DNA from 2 places in the Candidatus Enterococcus palustris genome. Region 2 is predicted to be linked to the other one. Evidence: a T-box and tRNA genes for the amino acid it is inferred to sense, from the RefSeq annotation. Region 2 holds a T-box; the other holds one or more tRNA genes.
What was found. The T-box of region 2 lies ahead of tyrS (tyrosine--tRNA ligase). A T-box ahead of a tRNA ligase gene usually reads a tRNA of that ligase, here a tRNA-Tyr.
Positions count from the first base shown of each region.

Region 1: it has a tRNA-Tyr gene. The T-box ahead of tyrS (tyrosine--tRNA ligase) is inferred to sense a tRNA for this amino acid. The anticodon was not compared.

Region 1 covers NZ_CP147244.1:969,310-984,464, forward strand. The annotation lists gene A5821_RS04525 (PTS sugar transporter subunit IIC) at 1-121, opposite strand, end outside; gene A5821_RS04530 (PTS sugar transporter subunit IIB) at 145-447, opposite strand; gene A5821_RS04535 (PTS lactose/cellobiose transporter subunit IIA) at 472-807, opposite strand; gene A5821_RS04540 (sigma 54-interacting transcriptional regulator) at 1,063-3,726, shown strand; gene A5821_RS04545 (MFS transporter) at 3,874-5,073, opposite strand; gene A5821_RS04550 (PadR family transcriptional regulator) at 5,196-5,741, shown strand; gene A5821_RS04555 (bacterial Ig-like domain-containing protein) at 5,812-8,226, opposite strand; tRNA gene A5821_RS04560 (tRNA-Leu) at 8,303-8,386, opposite strand; tRNA gene A5821_RS04565 (tRNA-Cys) at 8,403-8,473, opposite strand; tRNA gene A5821_RS04570 (tRNA-Gln) at 8,508-8,579, opposite strand; tRNA gene A5821_RS04575 (tRNA-His) at 8,594-8,666, opposite strand; tRNA gene A5821_RS04580 (tRNA-His) at 8,698-8,770, opposite strand; tRNA gene A5821_RS04585 (tRNA-Trp) at 8,784-8,854, opposite strand; tRNA gene A5821_RS04590 (tRNA-Tyr) at 8,864-8,944, opposite strand; tRNA gene A5821_RS04595 (tRNA-Phe) at 8,948-9,020, opposite strand; tRNA gene A5821_RS04600 (tRNA-Asp) at 9,035-9,108, opposite strand; tRNA gene A5821_RS04605 (tRNA-Val) at 9,118-9,190, opposite strand; tRNA gene A5821_RS04610 (tRNA-Glu) at 9,203-9,274, opposite strand; tRNA gene A5821_RS04615 (tRNA-Ser) at 9,290-9,378, opposite strand; tRNA gene A5821_RS04620 (tRNA-Asn) at 9,426-9,499, opposite strand; rRNA gene rrf (5S ribosomal RNA) at 9,507-9,622, opposite strand; rRNA gene A5821_RS04630 (23S ribosomal RNA) at 9,719-12,630, opposite strand; tRNA gene A5821_RS04635 (tRNA-Ala) at 12,818-12,890, opposite strand; rRNA gene A5821_RS04640 (16S ribosomal RNA) at 12,974-14,534, opposite strand.
Region 2 covers NZ_CP147244.1:1,266,703-1,281,857, reverse strand. The annotation lists gene A5821_RS06030 (alpha-ketoacid dehydrogenase subunit beta) at 1-655, shown strand, start outside; gene A5821_RS06025 (dihydrolipoyllysine-residue acetyltransferase) at 793-2,436, shown strand; gene lpdA (dihydrolipoyl dehydrogenase) at 2,444-3,850, shown strand; gene A5821_RS06015 (glycosyltransferase family 39 protein) at 3,961-5,505, opposite strand; gene A5821_RS06010 (YerC/YecD family TrpR-related protein) at 5,710-6,024, opposite strand; gene tyrS (tyrosine--tRNA ligase) at 6,392-7,660, opposite strand; T-box leader at 7,713-7,916, opposite strand; gene tyrP (tyrosine-tyramine antiporter) at 8,299-9,705, shown strand; gene tdc (tyrosine decarboxylase) at 9,770-11,623, shown strand; gene nhaC (Na+/H+ antiporter NhaC) at 11,765-13,138, shown strand; gene A5821_RS05985 (helix-turn-helix domain-containing protein) at 13,200-13,628, opposite strand; gene A5821_RS05980 (serine/threonine-protein kinase) at 13,752-14,921, shown strand; gene A5821_RS05975 (DUF5067 domain-containing protein) at 15,029-15,155, shown strand, end outside.

The DNA.
Region 1 (15,155 bases), 300 kb from region 2:
TGGTAATCGGCAGCGTCATCATCATACCATTCGCAATACTTTTAACAAACGTATTATTTGAAAACTTATTGACAAATACGTTCAACCCATTAGTAAATGAACTTTTTTTCGTTTCTGACATTTGTATTCCTCCTTTAACTAACCCTAATTAGATGCAATAACTTCTTGAGCATTCTTAAAGACTTTTTCCCCATTCATCATGCCATAATCCATCATTTCAATCACAAGTACTGGAATAGTTGGATATTCTTTTTTCACATCGTCCAATTGATAACCAACTTGAGGTCCTAACAAGATAATATCCGAACCTGTTACTCGTTCTTCTAATTCACTAAGTCCGCAGGCTGAAATATCTGCTTCGATTCCTTGGGATTTCGCATATTCTTCCATTTTCTTAACTAACATTCCTGTGGACATTCCACCTGCACACGCTAATGTAATTTTCATCCTAATCACCTTTTCCTTTTTATTTTATGCATTCTGTTTAATTAAAATACGCATTTCTTGTATCTCTTCATGTAAATCGATACATTCTTTTGAAAAATCTGTTGCTGTGATAGCGGCCATCATATGATCTTGTGCATGAGTCAAAAACATATTTGCTGGTTCTTCTGGATTGTTCGCAAATTTCTGTAAAATATCTGTATGATGCTGGTGTGCAATTTTCAGATTGCTCTTGCTTTCCTCCAACATTTTTTTGGCAGCCTCTATTTCTCCACCTTTTGCTTCCTTGATTGCATTCATTGCCAGTGACTTGGCATTGCCAGCATACACAATAATTTGCATTACATCTGTCTCTGAAATCATTTGACATTCTCCTTTCAAACACTCGTTACGTTGTCATATTTATATAAGCAATAAACGTGCCAAACGATTAGAAAGGCTATGAAACAAGGTTCTCATCAAATGTGTTTCATATTTCCTAAAAAACAAAACACATTCCAACTCAGCGATAAAACACATTGTCAAGAATAAAACACATGACTTTGACTATTTCATTTCACACCAGTATACTTAATCCGTAGAACACAAAAACACATATTTATCAAAGGTCGGGGAAAAATGAAAAGAATCGATAAAGTGGCAGAATTACTACGCCAATATTCTGAAAAAACACCAGTCACAGCAAGTGAAATCGCAGAACAATTAAACATTACACGAGCAAATGTTAGTAGTGACTTAAATCAATTAGTTAAATTAGGCAAAGCAGAAAAAAATGGAACGAAGCCTGTTTTTTTCTTTTCAACTAATCCAAAAGAAGAAACTGAAACGAATATCTTAGATGACTTCATCAAAAAAAGCCCTAGTTTGTTTCACTGTGGTGAACAGGCTAAAGCTGCTGTCTTATACCCGCCAAATGGCATGCATATTTTATTAACTGGCGAAACAGGTGTCGGAAAAAGTATGTTCGCCGAATTGATTTATACTTATGCAGTCTCTCAAAACAAAGTGAAAGCGGATTCTAACTTTGTTACCTTCAATTGTGCTGACTATGCCAACAACCCTCAATTATTGGTCGGCTCTATTTTTGGTGTTCTCAAGGGTGCTTATACAGGTGCAGACAGTGATCGAACTGGCTTATTAGAAAAAGCCAATGGGGGTATCCTATTTCTTGATGAAATTCACCGCCTTCCTCCTGAAGGACAAGAAATGTTGTTTACTTTTATTGACCGCGGCGTTTATCGAAGACTTGGTGAGACCAGTAGTGAAAGACAGGCACAAGTACTACTCGTTTGTGCAACAACGGAAGATACCTCTTCCTCTTTACTACAAACCTTTATTCGTAGAATTCCAATGAGAATCGAAATCCCAAGCTTAATTGAACGAGGACTAGAAGAACGACTAGGCTTGATTGCAACGTTTTTCCAAATGGAGACTAAAAAATTAGGGACAGCGATAGAAGTTTCCACCAATACGATTCGAGCATTATTAGGCTATCATTGTCCAAATAATGTAGGTCAACTAAAAGCAGATATTCAGTTGCTTTGTGCAAAAGCTTATGCGCAATTTATTGCTCGACAAGAAGAAACTATTAAAATAGGTAGTTATGAATTACCACATTATATCCGTGAAGGTCTTTACAACAATGAAGACCGAAAAAAAATATGGTTACTTTTACCAAATATGAATGCTCGATTTTTTCTTTTTAATGAAGAAGAAACCACTCTTTTTTTACCTAAAGATACGACGAACGGAAATGATATCTACCAAATCATTGAACAAAAAATGAATGATATGGAACGAATCGGTCTTGATTTTTCCCAAACTTCTGAGATTATCGATACCACGATCACTAATTACTATCGTTCATATGATAATGATTCAACAATCGATTTAACTAATTTAGAACAAATAGTCGGATCAGAAATTGTGGCAACTGCTAATAAAGTCTGTGAAAAAGCCTCTCGATTATTGAATGTTTATCTACCTGATAATGTTCGTTATGGACTCTCTCTTCATCTATATAACACGATTCAGAGAATAAAAAGAGGTCAAACTATCATTAACCCAAGAATCTCTGAGATAAAAAAAGAATATCCTAGACATTTTGAAACAGCACAGCATTGTCTTTCGGTTATTGAGACTGATTTTAGTATTCAACTACCTGAAGATGAAGTTGCCTTTCTTGCATTATTTTTTACAACCGATGAAAATAAAAGTAAAAAAAGAGCGAAGGTCGAAGTCATTGTTGTGGCTCATGGTGAATCCACGGCAACCAGTATGGCGACAGTCGTTAATAAGCTATTGGGTGAACAAATAGCTGTAGGTTTTGATATGAGTCTTGACGAGAAACCGATTACCGCTTTGACCAATATACAAAATTATCTTTCTTCAAAAGAGCAGTTAAAAGACGTTCTTTTACTAGTAGACATGGGCTCTTTGATTAATTTCAGTGATGAATTAGAGAAAAAATTAAATATTCAAATCCGTTGTATTGAATTAGTTAGTACACTTCATGTCTTAGAAGCAAGTAGAAAAGCCTCACTTGGCTATGGACTAAATGAAATATTTGAAGCAACTATAAATATCAGAGGACTTTCTACTTATAAAAAACATTCAGAAGAAAAAAGACCGTCGAAATTATATATACTCACTTTATGCACTACTGGAGAAGGATCGGCTCAAATGATCAAAAAAATGCTAAGTAGCCGTTTGAATTTGAGAGGTTCTGCTTGTGAAATTGTATCTTTACAAATCACAGATCAAAAATTACTTGAACAAACTGTCGCAAACTTAAGCCAATCTGGAAAAATAATCTGTACGATCGGTACGTTTCAATATCCTTTCACTGCACCGCATTTCTCAATTACTGATGCACTAGACGAAACAAAAACAGAAAAAATCCAATCACTTATCGATTATGAAATCGCCTTTGAAGGCATGCGTCTAAATATTGCAACTATGTTGGAATATAAAGATGGTGAGAATTTGATTCTATCGATTCGAGAATGGGTGGAAACGATGGCGGCAGAAATCAATCCGGCTATCTCTTATGAAATAAAAATTGGATTGTCTTGTCATATCGTTTGTATGATCGATCGTTTAAAACAAGGAAAAAATGTCAGTACTTTCCCGCAAACTTTAACGTTTAAGGAAAAATATTCAAATGAAATTTCTATTGTTCAAAAAAATAGTCAATTTTTAGAAGCTTACTATGCCATTTCTATTCCTAAAGATGAAATCTTTTATATCACTGCTTTTTTTATGAGCGAATCGTTTATTTGATTTCCAGATACAAAAACTATTACTATAACGATAGTAGATCGTTCGTTTGTATATTGAATTTATGAAATACCTAAAAATGTAATACTAATATTAGTAAAAACGCAGCATCTTCGAAGTTCTCAGAGATGCTGCGTTTTTTAAATTCTTCTATTCATACTCTTCTTCTGTAGCAAAATATTGATTATGAACGACCACAAATACAAGACCTATTAGAACCATAAAGGCAGCAAAATAAAAGGGTATACTTGTATTCCAAATTTCCGCTAGCTTACCAGCAATAAATGGCGCAATCGCTCCGCCAAAAAAACGAATAAAACTATAAGAAGATGATGCTACACTTCTTTCGATCTCAGGTATCTCCATAGCAATCGTTGTCAAAAGTGTATTGATCAGACCTTGGAAAAAGCCTGCCATGATAACGCCTGCTGCAACCAATCCAGGTTTTTGGGCGCTGAAGCCAATAAAGAACAAACACGCAAAGAATAAAAATAATGCAAGTAAAATCGTACGATACGTATTGATCTGTTTTTCTAAAATAGGTGCAATGAATACCGATGCAACAGCTAATAATGCGCCCCAACCAAAAAAGACAAATCCAATTTGCATTTCAGAAAATCCTTCCAGTAAAAATGGTGCATATGCTAATAAGGTAAAGAAACCAAAATTATATAGTAGTGCAATAATGCCAACTGAACGTAATTTATGATTACCTAAAGCTTTGATCCCTGCCCAAAGAGTAACTTTTTTCTTTGGTTTAGCGATAGGAGTCAATAAAAGACCAATCGCAAAGCTTGCAATAAGCATCAAAGTAGCTACACCAAAAAATGGCATACGCCAAGACATGCTTCCTAATACACCACCAAGCAACGGACCAATAGCCATTCCAAGTCCCATAGATGCTTCGTACATAATAATTGCTTTCTCTGTTTGCCCGGCTAACACACCCACAATAGCTGATAAAGCAGTTGAAATAAATAAAGCATTTCCTAAACCCCAGCCCGCACGTAAATAAATCAGTCCTTCAATTGTTTCAGAAAAACCAGCTAAACATGAAAATCCTATAATGATAATAAGTCCAAAAATCAATGTTTTCTTTGCACCTATTCGACTAGAAATAAAACCAGTAAACAACATCATGACTCCTGTCACCAACATGTAGCTCGTAAACAATAAAGTTGTTTGAGCTGGCGTTGCATCTAATTGTCTAGCAATTGTTTTCAAAATAGGATCAACTAAACCAATTCCCATAAATGCAATCATACATGTAAATGCCACTGCATATGCCGATCGCAAACCCGCCTTAGTTTCTATCTCCACTTGTTCCTCTAAAATACCTGTTTCTTCCATTTATTTCCCTTCTTTCTATAAAAAGATACTACAAAAAAATAAACATGTCAATATTTACATGTTTATTAATACATATATTTTTATGGTATAATAAAGAAAAAAATAAAAGGAGACTAGCTTCAATGAATACTCTTAGTTATATTTTACTTTGTATGTTAGTTAGAAAACCTTGTACTGGTTATGAATTAAAGCAATACCTTGCTCTTTTTTGGGAAGCCCATCACAGTCAAATTTACACTTCTCTGGCGAAACTTTTAAAAGACGAATATGTATCGGTAGAAACTGATGACACACATACTCAAAAAAAGATTTATCATTTGACCAAAAAAGGAGAAGAAGTTGTTAATCTCTGGATTCAAGAAGAAACCAAGGAGCCCTCTCAAAAAGACGAATTTCTAGCTAAAATCTATGTTGCTTCTATTCTAGATAAACACACAGTCAAAGGGCTACTTTTTGAAAGAAGACAGCATCAGCTGAAAATTTTAAAGCAAAACCAAGAAAAGCAAGAACAAATAGAACAGTTGAGTGATCCTGTTGAACAGAACAGAAACTTTGGGCGTTTCCTTGTCATCCAAAGAAGAATACGTATTTGTGAAGAAGAACTGAGATGGTGTCAATGGGCGGAAGAACAGGTGGAACAACTATTCTCAAAAAAGCTTAGTATCTGATACTATTTGTGCACCAAAAAAGAGGAAAAACAACTGAGTGTCTTTCCTCTTTTTTACGTTTTCTTACGCACTATAAAACTTTTTTTCTTATTTTCAACATGATAACAGATAACATAGAAATAAATAGACCAAATACTATAGACAACATATGGACTTGCTCGCCTGTTTTAGGAAGTACATGATTAGTATTCTTTTTAGTACTATTTTCATTTTTTAAATTGTTATCCATTTTATCTCCGAAGTTATTCTTGTCAATGCTGCTCTGATCATTATTTTCCTCAACAAACACAAAAATGGTCAACGAAACTTGATCATAAGCATATGTTATTTCATACTTACCTGCTTTTGAGGTATCGACTTTTCCAGTAACGGTTATATCTTTGATACTTAGCTGATTCCCCGCTTTATCTGTTGCCCCTTTGAAATTGTCTTCTGCATGCCAATTGTCACCAACATGAATAGTTGAGTCGTTAGCCTGAATACTAGCTAGGTTATCTTTGACAGTGACCGTTATTTTAATTGTAGCTTCACCATTAGTATAATCAACATTATATATCCCTGGTACTTTAGTATCTACTTCTCCAGATAGCATGGAATCATTATAAGATAATTCATTTCCATCCTTATCAGTTGCTGATACAAAACTGTCATACCCTTCCCAGTTATCTCCAACATAAATAAGAGAATCTTTAGCATAAATACTTTCTTTATTTTCTTTTACAATCACTTCAATTGTTTTTGATGATCTTCCATTTTTATAAGTTACAGGATACGTTCCAGGAATAGTAGTATTCACAGTATCTGCAGTCATATTAGCATTAAACTCAATACTCTCTCCATCTCTATTAGTAGCTGAGAGAAAACTATCTTTTGCTTCCCACCTATCATTAACATAAATGATAGTATCTTCAGCCTCGATCGTTTCTAGATTTTTTTTTACAGTCACTATGATTGTTTTAGACACACTGTTATTTGTATACGTAACTTCATAGGTTCCTGGGAACTCAGTATTTACAGTATCAGTAGTCATAGCTGGATCAAATGAAAGGGTATTCCCCTCTTCATCAGCAGCTGAAATAAAATTATTTCGTGGATTCCATTCGTCTCCCGTATAAATTGTAGAGTCTCTGACTTCTAACTTGGGCCGTTTTTCTGCCCAATAATAATTTCCCTTCATTGTTAAACCATCATATTGATTTGCTAATTCTTCTGATGTATAGACTATTCCTTCATGATCTCGTTGCCACTTTCCATAATAAGGTAAAATATTACTTGGAGAAGGTAATGTTACTCCATCTTTAAATTGAAAATTTTCGCCAAGATTGATATGTTTAAGTTCACTCATACGTGCAAACATTTCATACATATAAACTACCTTACTTGTATCAAAATTAGATATATCGATACTATTTATTTGGCTACCACTAAACATATTATTCATATTCTTCACATTATTTATATAAAAACTGGATAAGTCTACACTATCTATTTGAGTCCCTGTAAACATTTCATCCATGTTTTTGACTTGAGCTGTTTCAAAGCTAGAAACATTTAAGTTCGTTATTTGACTCCAGCCAAACATAGCTGACATGTTTGTCACTTGGCTTGTATCAAAATGAGATAGATCTAAACCATCCAAATCAAGACCACTAAACATACCACTCATGTCTGTTGCATTACTTGTATCAAAACGACTGATATCGAAGTTTTTTACTCCACTTCTCATAAACATACCACTCATATCTTCTACATGACCTGTGTCAAAGTTTGATAAATCTAAATGATCTATATTTTGCGTCCCAAAGAACATACTTCTCATATAAACTACATTGCTTGTATTAAAACTTGATAAATTTAAGTTTGTTAAACTGCTTGCGTAAGAAAACATGAATCCCATATCAATTACTCGGCTTGTATCAAAATGAGATAAATCTAAACTTACTAAGCTACTTGTATTTGAAAACATATCTCGCATTAGAGTAACATTACTTGTATCAAACTCACCAAGATTCTCAAATTCGACAACTCGATCTAAATTAGAAAAAAGATTTGAGGAATTGTTGCTAGCTTTCACAGGTCCATCAAAAACTATTTTATTAATTTGATTTCTATATGGAAACCAAGGTGAACTATTTCTAGTATTTATAAAGTCACCACTACCTATATGTAAAGCTCCAGAATTATCTATTTGCCATTTACTCGTTCCGAACATTCCTGAGGCAACAATTACTTTCCCACTTTTTTCTTCTTTTATTTCATTAGATACTTCAGGCACACTTCTTGAAGTATCTAATGTACTCTCTTTCTGAGGCATAACTTCTTCTGCTTCATTATCGTATGTACTGAATTTTTCTGAACTGTTTTCTATGTGTTGTTCTGCAGATTCATCTAGTTTATACTCGTTGATCTCTTCGGCGCTTACAATGATTGGACTAATATAGCCAACTAGCAAGATAAATAAACAATAAACTCTTATTTTCCTCATAATAACCTCCTTTTAACTAATGTATTAAAATATTAAAAAACAAGCCAACGTTTCACCAACGTTGGCTTATCTTTTATACCGGCGGCCGGGGTCGAACCGGCACGCCCTCGCGGGCACTGGATTTTGAGTCCAGCGCGTCTGCCAATTCCGCCACGCCGGCATGAAATAAATTTGCAAGGCGGTAACCGGATTTGAACCGGTGATGAAGGTTTTGCAGACCTCTGCCTTACCACTTGGCTATACCGCCATATTATAAATGAAACATTCTCTATTAGAGAAAACTGGGGTAGCTGGATTCGAACCAACGCATGACAGGATCAAAACCTGTTGCCTTACCGCTTGGCTATACCCCAATATTAGAACTAAGGGCGACTGATGGGAATCGAACCCACGCGTGGCGGAACCACAATCCGCTGTGTTAACCACTTCACCACAATCGCCATAAAGCATATGATAATTTTAAAAGCTAAGGGCGACTGATGGGGATCGAACCCACGCATGGCGGAACCACAATCCGCTGTGTTAACCACTTCACCACAATCGCCATAAACTATTAACAGGGATAGTAGGAATCGAACCCACAATGACGGTTTTGGAGACCGTAGTTATACCGTTTAACTATATCCCTACTATGTAATGGAGGAAAGTGGATTCGAACCACTGAACCCTAAGGAACGGATTTACAGTCCGTCGCGTTTAGCCACTTCGCTATTCCTCCAAATGGCGCAAGACAGAATCGAACTGCCGACACACGGAGCTTCAATCCGTTGCTCTACCAACTGAGCTACTGCGCCAAAAATTAATGAAACGGTCTGGACGGGACTCGAACCCGCGACCTCCTGCGTGACAGGCAGGCATTCTAACCAGCTGAACTACCAAACCGTAATTTAATGGAGGTTGACGGGATCGAACCGCCGACCCCCTGCTTGTAAGGCAGGTGCTCTCCCAGCTGAGCTAAACCTCCAATAAATATAAATGACCCGTACGGGAATCGAACCCGTGATACCGCCGTGAAAGGGCGGTGTCTTAACCGCTTGACCAACGGGCCAATAAAAACTTAATACGGAGAGTAAGGGATTCGAACCCTTGAGACAGCGTTCACCGTCTACATGATTTCCAATCATGCTCCTTCGGCCTCTCGGACAACTCTCCAGAGTTAAAAGAAGCAAAATATTACTCATAAATCCTATATTAAGGAACTCCGGCAGTAGGACTCGAACCTACGACATCATGATTAACAGTCATGCGCTACTACCAACTGAGCTATGCCGGAATAATTAGCGTGGCGACGTCCTACTCTCACAAAGGGAAACCCTTCACTACAATCGGCGCTAAGAAGCTTAACTTCTGTGTTCGGCATGGGAACAGGTGTATCCTTCTCGCTATCGCCACCACACTGGGTGTTGTTACTATTAAGTTGAGTGATTATTCACTCAAAACTGGATTGAAGTAGTAATCAAACATTCCGAAAAAACTTTTTTATTTCGTTACTTTGGTTAAGTCCTCGACCGATTAGTATTGGTCCGCTCCGTACATCACTGCACTTCCACTTCCAACCTATCTACCTGATCATCTCTCAGGGGTCTTACTTTCTTAAAGAAATGGGAAATCTCATCTTGAGGTGGGCTTCACACTTAGATGCTTTCAGCGTTTATCCCTTCCCTACATAGCTACCCAGCAATGCCCTTGGCAGAACAACTGGTACACCAGCGGTAAGTCCATCCCGGTCCTCTCGTACTAAGGACAGCTCCTCTCAAATTTCCAACGCCCGCGACGGATAGGGACCGAACTGTCTCACGACGTTCTGAACCCAGCTCGCGTGCCGCTTTAATGGGCGAACAGCCCAACCCTTGGGACCGACTACAGCCCCAGGATGCGACGAGCCGACATCGAGGTGCCAAACCTCCCCGTCGATGTGGACTCTTGGGGGAGATAAGCCTGTTATCCCCAGGGTAGCTTTTATCCGTTGAGCGATGGCCCTTCCATGCGGAACCACCGGATCACTAAGCCCGACTTTCGTCCCTGCTCGACTTGTAAGTCTCGCAGTCAAGCTCCCTTCTGCCTTTACACTCTGCGAATGATTTCCAACCATTCTGAGGGAACCTTTGGGCGCCTCCGTTACTCTTTAGGAGGCGACCGCCCCAGTCAAACTGCCCACCTGACACTGTCTCCCACCACGATAAGTGGTGCGGGTTAGAGGGTTCATAACACAAGGGTAGTATCCCACCAGCGCCTCCACCGAAACTAGCGTTCCGGGTTCATCGGCTCCTACCTATCCTGTACATGTGGTACAAACACTCAATATCAAGCTACAGTAAAGCTCCATGGGGTCTTTCCGTCCTGTCGCGGGTAACCTGCATCTTCACAGGTACTAAAATTTCACCGAGTCTCTCGTTGAGACAGTGCCCAAATCGTTACGCCTTTCGTGCGGGTCGGAACTTACCCGACAAGGAATTTCGCTACCTTAGGACCGTTATAGTTACGGCCGCCGTTTACTGGGGCTTCAATTCTGAGCTTCGCCGAAGCTAACCCATCCTCTTAACCTTCCAGCACCGGGCAGGCGTCAGCCCCTATACTTCATCTTTCGATTTTGCAGAGACCTGTGTTTTTGATAAACAGTCGCTTGGGCCTATTCACTGCGGCTGACCGAAGTCAGCACCCCTTCTCCCGAAGTTACGGGGTCATTTTGCCGAGTTCCTTAACGAGAGTTCGCTCGCTCACCTTAGGATACTCTCCTCGACTACCTGTGTCGGTTTACGGTACGGGCAGTTGTTTTCTCACTAGAAGCTTTTCTTGACAGTGTGACATCAGGAACTTCGGTACTATTATTTCCCTCCCCATCACAGCTTGTCCGTATAGAGTAAAGCATTTGACTCTACTCAAGACTTACTGCTTGGACATGCACTTCCAGTCGCATGCATTCCTTAGCCTCCTGCGTCCCTCCATTGCTCAAACAAAAACAACTGGTACAGGAATATCAACCTGTTGTCCATCGCCTACGCCTATCGGCCTCGGCTTAGGTCCCGACTAACCCTGGGCGGACGAGCCTTCCCCAGGAAACCTTAGTCATACGGTGGACGGGATTCTCACCCGTCTTTCGCTACTCATACCGGCATTCTCACTTCTAAGCGCTCCAGCCGTCCTCACGATCGACCTTCAACGCCCTTAGAACGCTCTCCTACCATCACACCAGAGGTGTGATCCACAGCTTCGGTAATATGTTTAGCCCCGGTACATTTTCGGCGCAGGGTCACTCGACTAGTGAGCTATTACGCACTCTTTAAATGGTGGCTGCTTCTGAGCCAACATCCTAGTTGTCTGTGCAACCCCACATCCTTTTCCACTTAACATATATTTTGGGACCTTAGCTGGTGGTCTGGGCTGTTTCCCTTTCGACTACGGATCTTATCACTCGCAGTCTGACTGCCGAATATGAATGAATGGCATTCGGAGTTTATCTGAATTCGGTAACCCGAGATGGGCCCCTAGTCCAAACAGTGCTCTACCTCCATCATTCTTAACTTCGACGCTAGCCCTAAAGCTATTTCGGAGAGAACCAGCTATCTCCAAGTTCGTTTGGAATTTCTCCGCTACCCACAGCTCATCCCCGCACTTTTCAACGTACGTGGGTTCGGTCCTCCAGTGCGTTTTACCACACCTTCAACCTGGCCATGGGTAGATCACATGGTTTCGGGTCTACGACTACATACTCATTCGCCCTATTCAGACTCGCTTTCGCTGCGGCTCCGGCTCTTCACCTTAACCTCGCATGCAATCGTAACTCGCCGGTTCATTCTACAAAAGGCACGCCATTACCCATTAACGGGCTTTGACTTGTTGTAGGCACACGGTTTCAGGATCTATTTCACTCCCCTTCCGGGGTGCTTTTCACCTTTCCCTCACGGTACTGGTTCACTATCGGTCATTAGGGAGTATTTAGCCTTGCGGGATGGTCCCCGCGGATTCCGACGGAATTTCTCGTGTTCCGCCGTACTCAGGATCCTCCTAGGTGTTGCCAACATTTCGTCTACGGGGCTATTACCCACTTTGGCGAACCTTTCCAGGTTCTTCGACTATCTTGACAGACTACCACAACGGAGTCCTACAACCCCAACAAGCAAGCTTGTTGGTTTGGGCTCTTCCCGTTTCGCTCGCCGCTACTCAGGGAATCGAATTTTCTTTCTCTTCCTGCAGGTACTAAGATGTTTCAGTTCTCTGCGTCTACCTCTAACCAGCTATGTATTCACTGGCAAGTAACATCCTATAAAAGATGTTGGGTTTCCCCATTCGGAAATCTCTGGATCATAGCTCACTTACAGCTCCCCAAAGCATATCGGTGTTAGTCCCGTCCTTCATCGGCTCCTAATGCCAAGGCATCCACCGTGCGCCCTTATTCACTTAACCTTATGACCTTACGGTCAGTTTGTTTGGTTCGTTTCTCTAGCGATAGAGGCGTCACCAATAAAATAAGCATTCGAACTATTTTAATTAAAAAACTCATTCAACGCGGTGTTCTCGGTTTGTTTTGATTACTTTTTTACTTCAATATCCAGTTTTCAATGAACAATACTAGTAACCCATTGGTTACTAATGGAGCCTAGCGGGATCGAACCGCTGACCTCCTGCGTGCAAAGCAGGCGCTCTCCCAGCTGAGCTAAGGCCCCGTGGTACTTATTAATTTGAGAGTAAACCTCTCAAAACTGAACAAAGTGTCGACGAATGTGTAAGTTTCCGTAATATTCCTTAGAAAGGAGGTGATCCAGCCGCACCTTCCGATACGGCTACCTTGTTACGACTTCACCCCAATCATCTATCCCACCTTAGGCGGCTGGCTCCACAAGGGTTACCTCACCGACTTCGGGTGTTACAAACTTTCGTGGTGTGACGGGCGGTGTGTACAAGGCCCGGGAACGTATTCACCGCGGCGTGCTGATCCGCGATTACTAGCGATTCCGGCTTCATGTAGGCGAGTTGCAGCCTACAATCCGAACTGAGAGAAGCTTTAAGAGATTTGCATGACCTCGCGGCCTAGCGACTCGTTGTACTTCCCATTGTAGCACGTGTGTAGCCCAGGTCATAAGGGGCATGATGATTTGACGTCATCCCCACCTTCCTCCGGTTTGTCACCGGCAGTCTCGCTAGAGTGCCCAACTGAATGATGGCAACTAACAATAAGGGTTGCGCTCGTTGCGGGACTTAACCCAACATCTCACGACACGAGCTGACGACAACCATGCACCACCTGTCACTTTGTCCCCGAAGGGAAAGCTCTATCTCTAGAGTGGTCAAAGGATGTCAAGACCTGGTAAGGTTCTTCGCGTTGCTTCGAATTAAACCACATGCTCCACCGCTTGTGCGGGCCCCCGTCAATTCCTTTGAGTTTCAACCTTGCGGTCGTACTCCCCAGGCGGAGTGCTTAATGCGTTAGCTGCAGCACTGAAGGGCGGAAACCCTCCAACACTTAGCACTCATCGTTTACGGCGTGGACTACCAGGGTATCTAATCCTGTTTGCTCCCCACGCTTTCGAGCCTCAGCGTCAGTTACAGACCAGAGAGTCGCCTTCGCCACTGGTGTTCCTCCATATATCTACGCATTTCACCGCTACACATGGAATTCCACTCTCCTCTTCTGCACTCAAGTCTCCCAGTTTCCAATGACCCTCCCCGGTTGAGCCGGGGGCTTTCACATCAGACTTAAGAAACCGCCTGCGCTCGCTTTACGCCCAATAAATCCGGACAACGCTTGCCACCTACGTATTACCGCGGCTGCTGGCACGTAGTTAGCCGTGGCTTTCTGGTTAGATACCGTCAAGGTAAGAGCAGTTACTCTCCTACTTGTTCTTCTCTAACAACAGAGTTTTACGATCCGAAAACCTTCTTCACTCACGCGGCGTTGCTCGGTCAGACTTTCGTCCATTGCCGAAGATTCCCTACTGCTGCCTCCCGTAGGAGTCTGGGCCGTGTCTCAGTCCCAGTGTGGCCGATCACCCTCTCAGGTCGGCTATGCATCATGGCCTTGGTGAGCCGTTACCTCACCAACTAGCTAATGCACCGCGGGTCCATCCATCAGTGACACCCGAAAGCGTCTTTCAAATCAACACCATGCGGTGTCGACTGTTATGCGGTATTAGCACCTGTTTCCAAGTGTTATCCCCCTCTGATGGGTAGGTTACCCACGTGTTACTCACCCGTCCGCCACTCCTCTTTTCAAATGAGTGCAAGCACTCGGTAGAAAAGAAGCGTTCGACTTGCATGTATTAGGCACGCCGCCAGCGTTCGTCCTGAGCCAGGATCAAACTCTCATAATAAAAGTTGAACACAATCCGAAGATTGTTAAGCTCATTTGTTTGCTAGCATATTGCTTCGCTTTGTTAAAAATTGTTGTTTGTTTTTACCGTTGTAAAAACAACCTACACATTTGGTTCGTCTTACTTTGTTCAGTTTTCAAAGGTCTACTGTGTTACCTCGCAGCAACTTTTACATCATATCAAATCTTCGATTTGATGTCAACACTTTTTAAAAAAAAGTTTCAAAGTTTTTTCTGCTTGATGTTATCGAATGTTTCGCGACAACTTCATTAGTTTATCAGGTTGTTTGTTATTTGTCAACAACTTTTTTCCTGATTTTTCAAGTTTCTTTAGCTGTTTTATTTCAACAACTTTGTTATTCTATCATGATTGTATCTCACTCGTCAAGAGGAAAAAAAACATTTTTTTCTCTCTTATATTTATAAAGTGCAATCACAAGAACATGTATAAATATAACAAGTCTTATCGCAAAAAGCAACTAGAAAATGCCTATTTTTCATTCTTTTTTTCTTTAGCGAACAAATCTCTTCAACTTCATCTAAGCATTCGCTTTTTCCGCTATGTTGCAAATCATAACAGTCAGATTATTCGCTTAAAGAAAAAAGCAGGAGCTTACCTGCT
Region 2 (15,155 bases):
ACGCAACATGCCTATTACTGTTCGTGCGCCATTTGGTGGTGGTGTACACACACCAGAACTTCACTCAGATAACTTAGAAGGATTGATTGCTCAATCTCCTGGTATCCGTGTTGTTATCCCATCAAATCCATATGATGCAAAAGGATTATTAATTTCTTCTATTAGAAGTAATGACCCAGTTGTTTATTTAGAACACATGAAACTATACCGCTCATTCCGTGAGGAAGTGCCGGATGAAGCATACGAAGTGCCTTTAGATAAAGCGGCTGTTACTCGTGAGGGTACGGATGTTTCTATCATCACTTACGGTGCAATGGTTCGTGAAGCAATCAAAGCTGCTGACAACTTGGCGAAAGACAATATCTCTGCTGAAATCATTGACTTACGTACTGTCGCTCCTTTAGATGTTGAAACAATCATTAAATCAGTTGAAAAAACTGGTCGCGTAGTTGTTGTTCAAGAAGCACAAAAACAAGCTGGCGTTGGTGCTATGGTTGTTTCTGAAATTTCTGAACGTGCAGTATTATCATTAGAAGCGCCAATTGGCCGAGTATCTGCTCCAGATACAATCTTCCCATTTGGACAAGCAGAAAACATTTGGTTGCCAAATGCTAAAGATATCGAAGCGAAAGCTAGAGAAATCGCAGAATTTTAATTAAAAACTGAATAAATTTGCTTTAAACGGCATGCCTGAATTTTCACGTGATATTTTTTCATGTGGAAATTTAGAGCTGTTGTTTTCAGTAATTTGCGAGTTAGACAGATACGATAAAGGAAGGGAAGGCTTAAAAAATGGCTTATCAATTTAAATTACCAGATATTGGTGAAGGTATTGCAGAAGGCGAAATCGTAAAATGGTTCGTTAAAGCAGGAGATACCATCAATGAAGATGATACATTATTAGAAGTTCAAAACGATAAATCTGTAGAAGAGATTCCATCTCCAGTTACAGGAACAGTTAAATCAATCGTAGTACCAGAAGGCACAGTAGCAAATGTTGGAGATGTATTGATCGAAATCGATGCACCAGGACATCCTGAAAATGATGCAGCACCAGCTGCTCCTGCTCAAGAACAAACGCCTGCTCAACCAGCAGCTACTCCAGAAGCACCAGCAGCTGATAATGGCGGTGGAGTATTCCAATTTAAATTACCAGATATTGGTGAAGGTATTGCAGAAGGCGAAATCGTAAAATGGTTCGTTAAATCAGGCGATACAATCAACGAAGATGATACACTATTAGAAGTTCAAAACGACAAATCTGTTGAAGAAATCCCTTCACCAGTTACAGGAACAGTTAAAAACATCGTTGTTCCAGAAGGTACAGTAGCAAACGTTGGAGATGTATTGATCGAAATCGATGCACCAGGACATAACTCTGCACCAAGTTCAGTACCAGCAGCAAGTGCTCCTGCTCAAACAGAACAAGCAGCACCAGCACCTGCAGCGTCAACTGGCGTAGTAGCAGCGGCTGATCCAAACAAACGTGTCTTGGCTATGCCATCGGTACGTCAATTTGCTCGTGAAAAAGATGTAGACATCACACAAGTTGCACCAACTGGAAAAGGTGGACGTGTCACAAAAGCAGACATCGAAGCATTTATTTCAGGTGGCGGACAAGCAGCAGCACCAGCGCAAGCTGAACAAACTGCAGCAACACCACAAGCAACAGCAACAACTGAATCAGCAGCACCAAAAGCTCCAGCTAAACCGTTTGTTTCTGACTTAGGTGAAGCTGAAACTCGTGAGAAAATGACGCCAACTCGTAAAGCAATTGCTAAAGCGATGGTTAACAGTAAACATACTGCGCCACACGTTACATTGCATGACGAAGTTGAAGTATCTAAATTATGGGATCACCGTAAGAAATTTAAAGATGTTGCAGCAGCAAATGGTACAAAATTAACATTCTTACCATACGTTGTGAAAGCATTGACAGCAACAGTTCAAAAATTCCCAATCTTGAATGCATCAATTGATGATGCAGCACAAGAAATCGTTTATAAAAACTACTATAACATTGGTATCGCAACAGATACTGATCATGGTTTATATGTACCAAACGTTAAAAATGCGAACACTAAGAGCATGTTTGCTATCGCTGATGAAATCAACGAAAAAGCAGCTCTTGCAATTGAAGGCAAATTAACTGGTGCGGATATGCGTGATGGTTCTATCACAATCAGTAATATTGGTTCAGTTGGCGGCGGCTGGTTCACACCAGTTATCAACTACCCTGAAGTTGCGATTTTAGGTGTTGGTACGATTGCTACTCAACCAGTTGTAAATGCAGATGGAGAGATCGTTGTTGGTCGTGTAATGAAACTTTCAATGAGTTTTGACCACCGTATTGTTGACGGAGCAACTGCTCAAAAAGCAATGAACAACATCAAGCGTTTATTAGCTGATCCAGAATTATTATTAATGGAAGGATGATTATCACATGGTAGTAGGAGATTTCGCCATTGAATTAGATACAGTCGTAATTGGTTCAGGCCCTGGAGGATACGTTGCAGCAATTCGTGCTGCTGAAATGGGTCAAAAAGTTGCGATCATTGAACGTGAGTTTATCGGCGGTGTATGTTTAAACGTTGGATGTATTCCTTCTAAAGCATTGATCGCAGCAGGACATCACTATCAAGAATCACTAGATTCAACAATGTTTGGTGTAACAACTAAAGGTGTAGAACTAGATTTTACAAAAACTCAAGATTGGAAAGATAACCAAGTTGTTAATTCATTAACAACTGGCGTTAGCTTCCTTATGAAAAAACATAAAATCGAAGTTATTGAAGGAGAAGCGTTCTTCGTTGATGAAAACACATTACGTGTGATCCACCCAGATTCAGCTCAAACTTACTCATTCAATAATGCAATCGTAGCAACAGGTTCTCGTCCAATCGAAATCCCAGGATTTAAATTTGGCGGACGTGTCTTAGATTCTACTGGCGGTTTGAACTTGAAAGAAGTACCTAAGAAATTTGTTATCATCGGTGGCGGTGTTATCGGTGCAGAATTAGGTGGCGCTTATGCTAACCTTGGTTCTGAAGTAACGATTTTAGAAGGCAGTCCTTCAATCTTACCAACGTATGAAAAAGACATGGTTAAACTAGTTACAGATGACTTCAAGAAGAAAAATGTAACAGTTGTAACCAAAGCGATGGCTAAAGAAGCAATCGACAACGGCGACAGCGTAACTGTAAAATATGAAGTAGACGGCAAAGAAGAATCAGTCACTGCTGACTATGTAATGGTAACAGTTGGACGTCGTCCAAACACTGATGATCTTGGTTTAGAACAAGCCGGTGTTGAAGTTGGCGAACGTGGTTTAGTAAAAGTGGACAAACAAGGTAGAACAAACGTATCAAACATCTTCGCTATTGGTGATATCGTACCAGGTGCTGCTCTTGCTCATAAAGCAAGCTACGAAGCAAAAATTGCGGCAGAAGCAATCTCTGGTAAAAAAGTAGAAGTAGACTACAAAGCAATGCCTGCTGTAGCCTTCACTGACCCAGAATTAGCAAGCGTTGGTATGACAATTGCTGAAGCCAAAGAAGCGGGATTAGAAGCAACAGCTTACAAATTCCCATTCGCTGGTAACGGCCGTGCTATCTCTTTAGGTAAAACTGAAGGATTCGTACGTTTGGTAACAACAAACGAAGACAATGTCATTATCGGAGCACAAATCGGCGGAGTTGGCGCAAGTGATATGATTTCTGAATTATCATTAGCAGTTGAATCTGGCATGAATGCCGAAGATATTGCATTAACGATCCATCCACACCCATCTTTAGGGGAAATTACTATGGATGCTTCTGAGTTGGCTTTAGGTTTGCCAATTCATATTTAAATAGCATATTTGTCACACAAAGAAAGACCGAGCTAGCCAAGCTCGGTCTTTTGTTAGAGTGAAAAACACCCGCCGAGTTGTGATTCAACTACTTGGCAGGTGTTTTTTTACTATAATTTTTTTATATTTTGTTCAATTGTTGGAAGTTTACTGTAAAAACCATAAGCAGACAATATATATATAGTAGGAAGATATTGAATCAAATATCTGGATCGACCACCTTCAAATAGAAGAAGATACAAAAAAGCGCCTAAGATAGTTAATTTGAAAATAGCTAGTAAATAATCAGTATCTTCATTTTTTTCTTCTTTTTTTGTGGCGAATAGTAGACCTAGTAGAGTGACAATCCACATTAAGTGCATAAAAATGCGTACTGTTTTAACCTTTTCTCCTTGCTGATAATAAGTATCTCTTAGGAAAATTTGTATAGGATCATTCGATTTGACGTATACTTGGGGATTTCCGTCTCTGCCCCAACCAAAGTCACCACGATCTGTATTGTTGAGATGCTTTTTCATTAAAAATTTTGTATATCCGATAAACCCATGATTTTTTAAGCGTGCAACAATTTCTTTATTTGCGTAGTTGATTTTATCTTGTTTTGAAGGGAGTGAATTTATAGTATCAGTATCTTCAACACTATAGCCACCAGATCCTCTCACCCCCATCATTACAAAGTGCTGCCAAGGTTTAGCTTTACTTTTATCAATGATCACAAGTTTTTGATGATTCTCAAATGTATGAAACAGTTTGAGTGTTCCAGCAAAAGGCAGGAAAAAAAGCAGTGTAATCAATATTACTTTTTTTAATTTAATTTTTCTATGTTCTGTTATTAATGTAATCAGCGAAACTAGGATGTATGCGATTAAAAAAACAATAGAAGAAGGTTTTAGTAGATAAGAGACGGCAGTCAAAATACCTAAAAAAACAATTAGATGTTTCTTGTGATTTTTGATAGCTAGAGAATAGAGCCAAAAAATAATACTAATGACTGGCAACATAATAATATCTGTATAAATAACTAACATCCAAGGTGACAAAGCTAATGGTATAAATGCTAGATAAAATGAAAGGTAGGCTACTTTTTTATTGAATAGATTTTTAGCTGCTAGAAAAATAAAAATAAAGCCGATATCCATAAAAATGGTGTTTACCAGTTGCCAAAACATCCAAGAATAACCTAAAGATTGATGAAAAAAATTCCCTATTTGACTTATAAAATACATTAAAAAGAAAAACAAGCTATTATTGGGATTACCTGATAAATAGATGCTGGCAATTGAATCTGGGGAATTTTTAATCAGCTCCGTTACACTTGCGTGGATCCCGTCTACATCCCAATCAAGTGGTACATGAATATAATATAAGATGATTACTTGTAAAAAAATCGTTAAAATAAAGAGCATCTTTGTAATTAGTTCTATATTTTTTTTGAAAAATTCGAACCATTGCTTGCTTTTTTTATTTAAATATAAACGGCTACTTTCTGAACAAAAGATAATAGCACTAATAAAAAGTAGGCATAACAAGAATACCCAGATTTTATCATTTATATTTGAGATATCTAACAGGCTACTTCTAAGTGCACCGTACAATGTGTAAAGAATTGAGCAGATGAATAGGTAGTTTAAGAGTGAAACTATTGTTTTTTTCATGTATAATCTCCTGATATGTTGAATTATTTCTGTTTATCTAATGATATATTAAGATTAACTATTTTTTATGATTTATCACTATTTATTCTATTATAAGACAATCAGAGCTATTAGGAAACTTTATATATAAAAGAAGTTCTAAAAGTTAAGGAATGAGCTTAACTTTTAGAACTTCTAATTATTTTGTAAAATAATACTATTATTCTAATGATGCAATTCTTCGCCATCTTGTTCATCGATCCTATGGACCATTTCAAGTAATCCGCCATTACCTTCATCAATAATTCGTTTCACTCTAGAAATCGTTGTAGTGCTGCTGCCAGTAGCTTCCGCAATATCACTATAGGTTTTATTCAACAATAGTAACTTTGCAACTTCAAATCTCTGTATCATAGAATCCAATTCTTTTAATGTCATTAAGTCATCAAAATAATTGTAACAATCCTCCAATGTTTCTAAAGCTAATAGAGAGCGGAAAAACTCATCGCCGTGGCCGTCTTGTATCTTGTCGATTTTCATAAGTTCCTCCTAAATTTAAAAGCGGAACAAATCGTTTGATTCTGTAGAAAATTAGGAAATTTACTTTGAGACGCAAGTTGTCTCACTGCCAATTTATCTATTTTCCTAAGGATCGATTTGTGCAGCTATCTAATACAAATGATTAAGACTTTCTTATGAAAGTCTTGTACTGTTCATCATCAACTTAAATTCTTTCGTTGTAATTTTCAACATTAGTTCATAGTATTCAATGTGTTTCGTAGCAAGCATTTTTTATTATAAAACTTTTTTGTATTTTGTCCAGTAAATTGAATAAATAAATGTAAAAGGGTGAAGTAAAACTGATTTTCAGTTTTACTTCACCCTTTAGAAATAGACTAACTATTTTTTACTTAGAAAGTAATTTCACTAAAGTGTATTGTTTTTTCCCTTTGCGAACAATAATGAATTTTCCGTCAAAACTGTGCTCTGCTGTAACAATAAAGTCCAACTCTTTAATACGATCACCATTGATCGAAATCGCACCGTTTGAGATGTCTTCTCTCGCTTGGCGTTTAGATGGTTCAATGCCAAGTTCGATCAACCAATCAACAAGGTTTTGATCAAGTGATTCTGTTTCGACAGTCGGCATGTTTTTAAAGCCTTCTTCAATTTGTTTTGAAGTTAGATTTTTTACGTTACCTGAGAATAATGCTTCTGAGATTGCTAAAGCATCATTTAAATCTTCTTCACTATGCACGAATTTTGTCATTTCTGCAGCTAGTACGCGTTGTGCTTCACGTAAATGTGGTTCAGTTTCTACTTTAACTTCTAATGCATCGATTTCTTCTTTTGTTAAGAAGGTAAAGAATTTCAAGTATTTGATTACGTCACGGTCATCTTGGTTAACCCAGAATTGGTAGAACTCGTAAGGTGTTGTTTTTTCAGGATCTAACCAAACGGCACCGCCAGCTGTTTTCCCAAATTTTGTACCATCCGCTTTTAGCATCAATGGAATCGTTAAACCAAAGGCTTTTGCATCAGCACCTTCTTTTTTACGGATCAAGTCAAGACCTGCTGTGATATTGCCCCACTGATCAGCGCCACCGATTTGCATGCGAACGTCGTTGTGTTGGAATAAGTGTAAAAAGTCCATTGATTGTAGAATTTGGTACGTGAACTCTGTAAATGAAATCCCTGTTTCTAAACGGCTTGCTACGATATCTTTGGCAAGCATTGTATTGATGTTGAAGAACTTACCGTAATCTCTTAAGAAATCCAACAAAGTAAGGTTGTGTGTCCAATCGTAGTTGTTCACTAAAGTTAGTGTGTTATCTGTGTCCACTGCAAATAATTTTTCCATTTGTCTTGTTAAAGAATCAACATTGTGCTGAACAGTTTCCATTGTTTGTAATTGACGTTCTGTTGTACGTCCACTCGGATCACCAATTGTACCAGTAGCCCCACCAATTAAAATAAATGGATGGTGTCCAAATGCTTGGAATCTTTTTAACATCATAAAGGGAATCAAATGCCCGATATGCATACTGTCTCCTGTAGGGTCCACACCGCAATATAGTGAAATGCTATTGGTTTCAACGTATTCACGCAAACCTTCGCTATCTGTTTGTTGGTTGATGGCGCCACGCCACTCTAATTCATCAATAATGTTTGTCATGTCTCTTCTTCCTCTCCTAAATAAAATAAAAAACGCCCCATAGGCTCAATGCCTATGGGACGAACTTCGCCGTGTTACCACCCAAATTGTATACGAAAAACTCATATACCTCTCAAATCTGTATCGTAGATAGACGCCTACTTACGGTAGGAAACTAAAAGTGTAATTCACAAAAAATGTATATGCCAACTCTCACTAAATGTTGACTCTCTGAAATAGGGACATTCTTGCTACTTCGCTTTATTAAAGTTTGATATGTTATTTTGTAGCAATTTTACGACAAATAAACCAACTTGTCAAATACTTCTTTTTTTCTTTTATTATTTTTAAATGAGCTCTTTCTCATATAATCGGACTTCACTTTAATCTAGGTTTTTCGAAAGACGGAAGGGTCAAATAGGATTTCTGACAATTGCGAACGACCTTTTTACAAAAAGCTGTTTTATGCGATTTTTTCACATAAATGCTTTAGCGTAGCGCAGTGCTGACGCGCTGTATAGAGTACATAAATCTTAAATAACGGGCTTTTTTTTTAATTCTACTCTTTTTGACTTGGGGCTAAAAGCTACCTATACTTTGGGAGTGATTTCACATGTGGGAAACAAAAAATAAATTTAATCAGGAGGTCAAATAGAAACATGAATAAGAAATTGTCATTATTTGGATTAATCGGAATTACCATGGCCTTTTTTGGAACGGTTCGTAGTGTTCCAACATTAGCATCAACGGGATGGGCGCAAATTTTTTATATGTTGATCGCAGCTTGCTGCTTTGCCTTACCAATTGCTTTGATTTCAGCAGAACTTTCAACTGGCTGGCCAGAAGAGGGCGGACCGCAAGTCTGGGTTCGTAATGCGTTTGGTGAAAAATGGGGTTTTGTTACGTCATGGTTATTATGGGTACAAATGTTTTTCGGAATGGTAATGGTTGCTTCAACTGTAGGTGTACTACTTGGTTACGTAATCGACCGTCCAGACCTTGGACATAATAATTTATTCATTTTTATCATGATCTTGATTTCTTATTGGGGCATTACACTATTGAACTTGAAATTTGATATGGTCAAAATTGCAGGTGACTGGGGTGCTGTGATCGGTGTTTATATTCCTTTTGTTGCTCTAGTTGTTTTAGGAATGATGTACATGGCAAAACACGGCATCAACCAAGAGAGTTACTTAGGTCATTTTGAAGCAAGTAAATTATTACCTGACTTTAGCGATTTAGGTAGTTTACCAACTTTGACAGGAATTATCTTCATTTTTGCTGGAGTAGAAATTTCATCTGTTCATGCAAACAATATCGATAATCCAAAACGGAATTATCCAATTGCTGTGATTGCTTCTGTTTTACTATTAGTTGTGTTTAACTTAGCAGCTGGTTTAAGTGTAGCAGATAGTGTACCAGCCGGAAAAATGGAACTTGCCAATATCACGCAACCATTTGTGATCATGACACAAGATCTTGGGATTCCAGCGATTTTCAATAATATTATTTCTTTGATGATTTTAGTGGGTGTATTAGTTCAATTGAGTGCGTGGGTTTTAGGTCCAAGTAAATCAATGATCAAAGTAGCAGAAGAAGGAAACTTACCACCATTCTTCCAAAAACGTAATGCAAAAGGAATTCCAATTGTGTTTGTTATGATCCAAGCGATTGTCATTTCACTTGTATCGTTCTTATATGTTGTTGTACCAGATATCAGTGCGGCATTTTTGATCATCACGATCACAACAACGATCCTTTATTGTGTCGTATATCTACTGATTTCACTTTCAGCGATCAAATTACGTTACAGTATGCCAACTGTGAAACGTCCATTTCGATTAGGAAGTAAAGGCAATGGTTTGATGTGGTTTGTTTCAGTTCTAGCGATCGTGAGTGTGGTTGTTACGATTCTAGTCAGCTTGATTCCGCCAACTTCAGTTCCTCAAAGTGGACATGTAGCTTATATTATTTTCCAAGTGGCGGCAACTGTTATTATGATCGGTATTGCATTGTTCATTTATAAGAGAAAGAAACCAGAATGGAAGAAAACAGATAAATAAGAAAGAACGATTAAAACTAAACTTTTTAGCATGATCAATTATGAAACTATTGGAGGAAAATATCATGAAAAATTTCAATACTGATGATACAAATTTAAAAGCATTATTTATAGGCGACAAAGGTGAAAACGTTGATTTATTCAAAGAGCTATTAAATAAAATGATCGATGAACATGTGGGCTGGAGACAAAATTACATGCCGCAAGATTTACCAGTGATTTCACCACAAGATAGAAGTTCTAAAAGTTTCCAAGAAACAGCAGACAACATGAGAAGTGTTTTCAATGTATTATCTTCTCGTTTACGTACCGAATCACTTCCATGGCACTCAGCAGGTCGTTTCTGGGGGCATATGAACGCTGAAACATTAATGCCATCAATTATCGCCTATACAACTGCAATGCTTTGGAACGGTAATAACGTGGCGTATGAGTCATCACCTGCAACGTCACAAATGGAAGAAGAAGTTGGGTTAGAATTTGCTACATTGATGGGTTATGAAGATGGCTGGGGTCATATTGCGGCTGATGGTTCGATCGCAAACTTAGAAGGTCTATGGTATGCCCGCAATATGAAATCTTTACCATTTGCTATCCAAGCTGTAGTACCAGAAATGGTTGCTGGGAAATCAGATTGGGAATTATTGAATATGTCAACAACAGAAGTCTTAGATATTTTAGATCAAGTACAAGACCAATTTGACGAAATCAAAGCTCAATCAGCCCGCAGTGGTAAGAACTTAGACAAATTAGGTAAATGGATCGTTCCTCAAACAAAACATTATTCATGGCTGAAAGCTGCTGACATCATTGGGATTGGTTTAGATCAAGTTATCGCTGGTGAAGTAAACAGTGAATACCGTATGGATATTGACAAATTAGAGGTACAAATCCGTGATTTAGCTGCACAAGGAATTCCGACTCTTGGAGTTGTTGGTGTGGTTGGTTCAACAGAAGAAGGACAAGTCGATCGTATCGATCAAATCATTGCTTTACGTGATAAATTAGCCAAAGAAGGCATCTACTTCTATGTACACGTTGATGCAGCATACGGTGGCTATGGACGTTCAATCTTCTTAGACGAAAACGATCAATTTATCGAATGGGATAAAATCGAAGAAGTTTATGCCAAACATAACATCTTCCAAGAGAAAAATGATTGGTTGACAAGAGAAGTTTATGACTCTTTCAAAGCAATCGAACAAGCTGAATCTGTCACGATCGATCCACATAAAATGGGCTATATCCCTTATTCAGCTGGTGGTGTTGTCATCAAAGACATCCGTATGCGTGACGTGATTTCTTATTTTGCAACTTATGTATTTGAAAAAGGCGCAGATATTCCAGCTTTACTTGGCGCATATATTCTTGAAGGCTCTAAAGCTGGTGCAACGGCTGCAGCTGTTTGGACAGCACATAAAGTCTTGCCGCTTAACGTAACAGGTTACGGTAAATTGATGGGCGCAAGTATTGAAGGAGCATATCATTTCTATCACTTTATCGACGGATTAGAATTCAAAGTCGGCGATAAAACAATCGAAATCCATGCTTTAACAAAACCAGATTTTAATATGGTGGACTATGTATTCAATGAAAAAGGCAATACTGATCTTGTGAAAATGAACAAATTAAACCACGATTTCTATGACTATGCTTCATACGCAAAAGGTGGATTATATAACAACGAATTCATTACATCTCATACAGATTTTGCTATCGAAGAATACGGCCACAGCCCATTTGAATTTGTAAACAGCTTAGGATTCTCTCGTGCTGAATGGGAACGTGCGGACAAAGTAACGATCTTACGTGCTGCTGGTATGTCACCATACATGAATGATAAAGAAGTTTTTGACGAATATGCAGAAAAAATCAAAACAGCGATCCAAGAAAAATTAGAAGCAATCTACGCTGAATAAACGATTGTAAATTGACCACTGTGGGTGTGACAAAGCGAAAAATTTGCTTTGTCACAGCTGCAGCTTTTCTATAAAAAATAAATGAAAGAAAATGAATAAGAATATTCATCGACTTTCTACGAAAAATGTGAGGAACAATGTATGAAAAAATATCAAGTGAATTTTAATGAAGCTGTTTTCTTATTAGTAACATTGCTGTTGATGATCGGTATTAGTATTATTGGTTTTGGTATTCCGGCTCATGTTGCGATCTTGATTGCGATTGGTTATTTACTTTTGTTTGCGGTGTATAAGAAATTTTCTTGGGATTTCATCCATGACGCTCTGATTGATGGTGTTTCTTCTGGTATTATTCCAATGTTGATTTTTATTTTGATTGGTGCGTTGATCAGTGTTTGGATTGCAGCAGGAACGATTCCAACGATCATGGTTTTAGGTTTTTCATTCTTATCAGTGAAATTTTTTATTCCGACTGTTTTTATAGTTTGCGGAATAGTAGGCGGCGCTGTTGGCAGCTCTTTTACAACGATTTCAACGATTGGGATCGCTTTTTTAGGAATGGGTAGTTTAATTGGGATCGACCCTGCACTGACAACAGGTGCAATCGTTTCGGGGGCTTTTTTGGGCAACACGATTTCACCGCTTTCAGATACAGTGAATTTAGCCGCAGCGATTTCAGAAGTTGATTTATTTGAACATTTGAAAAATACATATAAAACAGCAGTTCCAGCAGCGGTACTTTCGTTTGGCTACTTTTTAGTTATGGGATTGCGCTATGATGGTGCCTTAGATAGCACAAGTATTCATGATATCGTCAATACTTTAAATAACAATTTTACGATTTCTTTGATTGAACTGATTCCGTTGGCACTTTTGTTTGTCTGTGCTTGGAAAAAAATTCCAGCTATTCCTACATTACTGTTGAGTATCTGTGCCTCACTCATGTTGATGTTTTTTACGAATGCACACTTTTCATTCGTAGAAACAGCCGATATGATCCAAAATGGTTTTGTTTCTCACACTGGTAACGCACAAGTAGATGAACTGCTTTCTAGAGGTGGGATTCAAAGTATGATGTGGTCAGTATCGTTGATTATTTTGGCCCTAGCTTTAGGCGGATTATTAGTGAAAATGGAAATTATCGACTGTTTGCTTCAACGTTTTGAATCAGTAATCAATTCTCGACACAAATTGATTTTTCTTACAATGATGAGCTCTATCGGAATCAATGTATTAATCGGTGAACAGTATCTTTCGATCATTTTACCTGGAAAATCCTTTATCAATAAATTCAAAGAAAAGAACGTTCCGTTGACCCAGTTATCTAGAGGCTTGAATGATGCAGGTTCAGTGGTGAATCCATTGATTCCGTGGGGTGTGAGCGGTGTGTTTATCTCAGGAACGTTAGGTATTGCAACAATCAATTATCTGCCTTATGCGGTATTTTGTTATGTTTTACCGATCTTGTCATTTTTAGTTACGTTGAGTAGCAAAAAGAAATCAATAAAAGGCTAAATAAAAAATACAACATTATCCTTTTACGAGGATAGGTTGTATTTTTTTGTTTAATTGTTGGCTACTCACCAAAAGTTTTCAGTCCTTGATCATATAAGTAATCGTCGATCTCTGAAATCGTCAAGCCATGAGTGATACCATAAATCACTACAGCATCCCAAGGGTGTTTAGGGTAGAGTTGAGCATAGCTGGTTTTTTTCATCAAATCATTGGTTTCCTCTAAGTCCAAATTTAAGCCGATTGCTAAAGCAACCATTTTTTCTCTAGAAGGATTTCTTTTCCCGTCGAAATACTGATAGCCTGTCGCTTCAGTAATTCCAGCTTTTTTTAATACCGTACTTTTTGTCAACTGCTTATCGATCAGCCACCGATTTAAGTAATCTTTCAAGGTTTTGTCAATTGTATAATCCTGAGTTTCAGACAGAGCTGTTTGAAAATTTTCAGCTTTTTTTAATGAGTGAAGTAATGTATCTGTATCTTTTTCTTGCATGCCAAGATCTCCTATATTTAAAATATCCTATTGCTATTATACATGGTTTTTCATTAAGAGCGGACGTATTTTATTGATTTATTTGTTATAATTAAAAAAGTAAACAAAAATTGGAGTGTAAAAATGGGAAACATAAATAATTCAGGTCCATTTTCGTATAAAGAAATTGAACCGCTAACAGATAAAGCCAACGGACCGCTCCTTGTAAGGAAAAATGATACAAAGGAGTTTTTTGTAAAAAAATGCTATCCGCTTTATTTAGCGGATAACTTGACCACACTACAACAAATCAAGCAAACTAATTTACCTAAAGTTCAGGAAGTTCTGATTGAAGGGGATCAACTCTATCTATACGAAGAATTTATTCACGGTAAAACATTGACGGAAGTCATTAGCTCTTCAGAAGTGATAGAAACAGAAACAATTTTAAAGATGACACTTTCGTTATTAGATGCCTTAATAGCTCTTCATGATAAAGGATTAGTTCATCGTGATGTGAAACCTGGGAATATTATGTTGACCAATGACGGTATGCTAAAATTGATCGATTTTGATGCGGTGCGGGTATTTGATGGCGCGAAAGACACGGATACGATTCAGCTAGGAACAGTTGGATTTGCTTCACCTGAACAATTTGGTTTTGCTGAATCAGATGCAAGAAGTGATCTTTATTCGGTAGGGGTAGTAATCAATATTTGTTCGGTCAAAGAATATCCTAAAAATAAGCTAAGTTCGGATCCTTTTCTACGCGAAATTATTTTGAAGGCGACACGGTTTGATCCTAAAGATCGTTATCAGTCAGCAGTAGAAATGAAAACAGTGGTTAGAGAAAAATGGAAGCAATGGGTAAATGAAACGCATCATAATGAAGACAGGCTTGTTTTGGATAACCGAGAAAACAAGAATGAGAAGACTGATATGGACGAACCAAATAACGTCAAAACGCCTATTAGGTCATTCTTAAGAAAATATGTACCGGGATTTCGTACAGATCAGCCGTGGAAGATGACATTGGCGATTATTTATTATGTTCTTATGTTAATGGGACTACCAGGAATGGTCTATGAGGCAACTTCAATGACTGAAAAATTATTACGGACAATCGAAGGCTTTACTATATTTGTTTTGCCTGTGTTGTTACTTACTAACTTTATGAACTTTCATGAAAAAATACCTTTGCTTCATTCAAAAAAACTGATTTTGCGAGGACTTGGTTATGGTTTATTAGCTGTTGGCTGGCTGATTTTTTTTGTGTTATATCTTCTAGTGACAAATGGTGGAGCGAAAAGGTAGTTGACCGACTATCTACTTATCACTATGCAAAATGCATAAGATTCTTCTTTGATTATTCAGTAGTATAAATGTGTACTAACGGACTAAATAACAAAGGAGACAAAAAAATGAACGTGAAGAAAATTATTTTGATCGGTGTCGGTGTTTTAGTAGTAGGTGGTGTTCTAGCTAATATGGGTTCTGATTCTAAAGAAGACACAACGAAAAAAAAAGAGGCAACGACAAGTAAGGTTA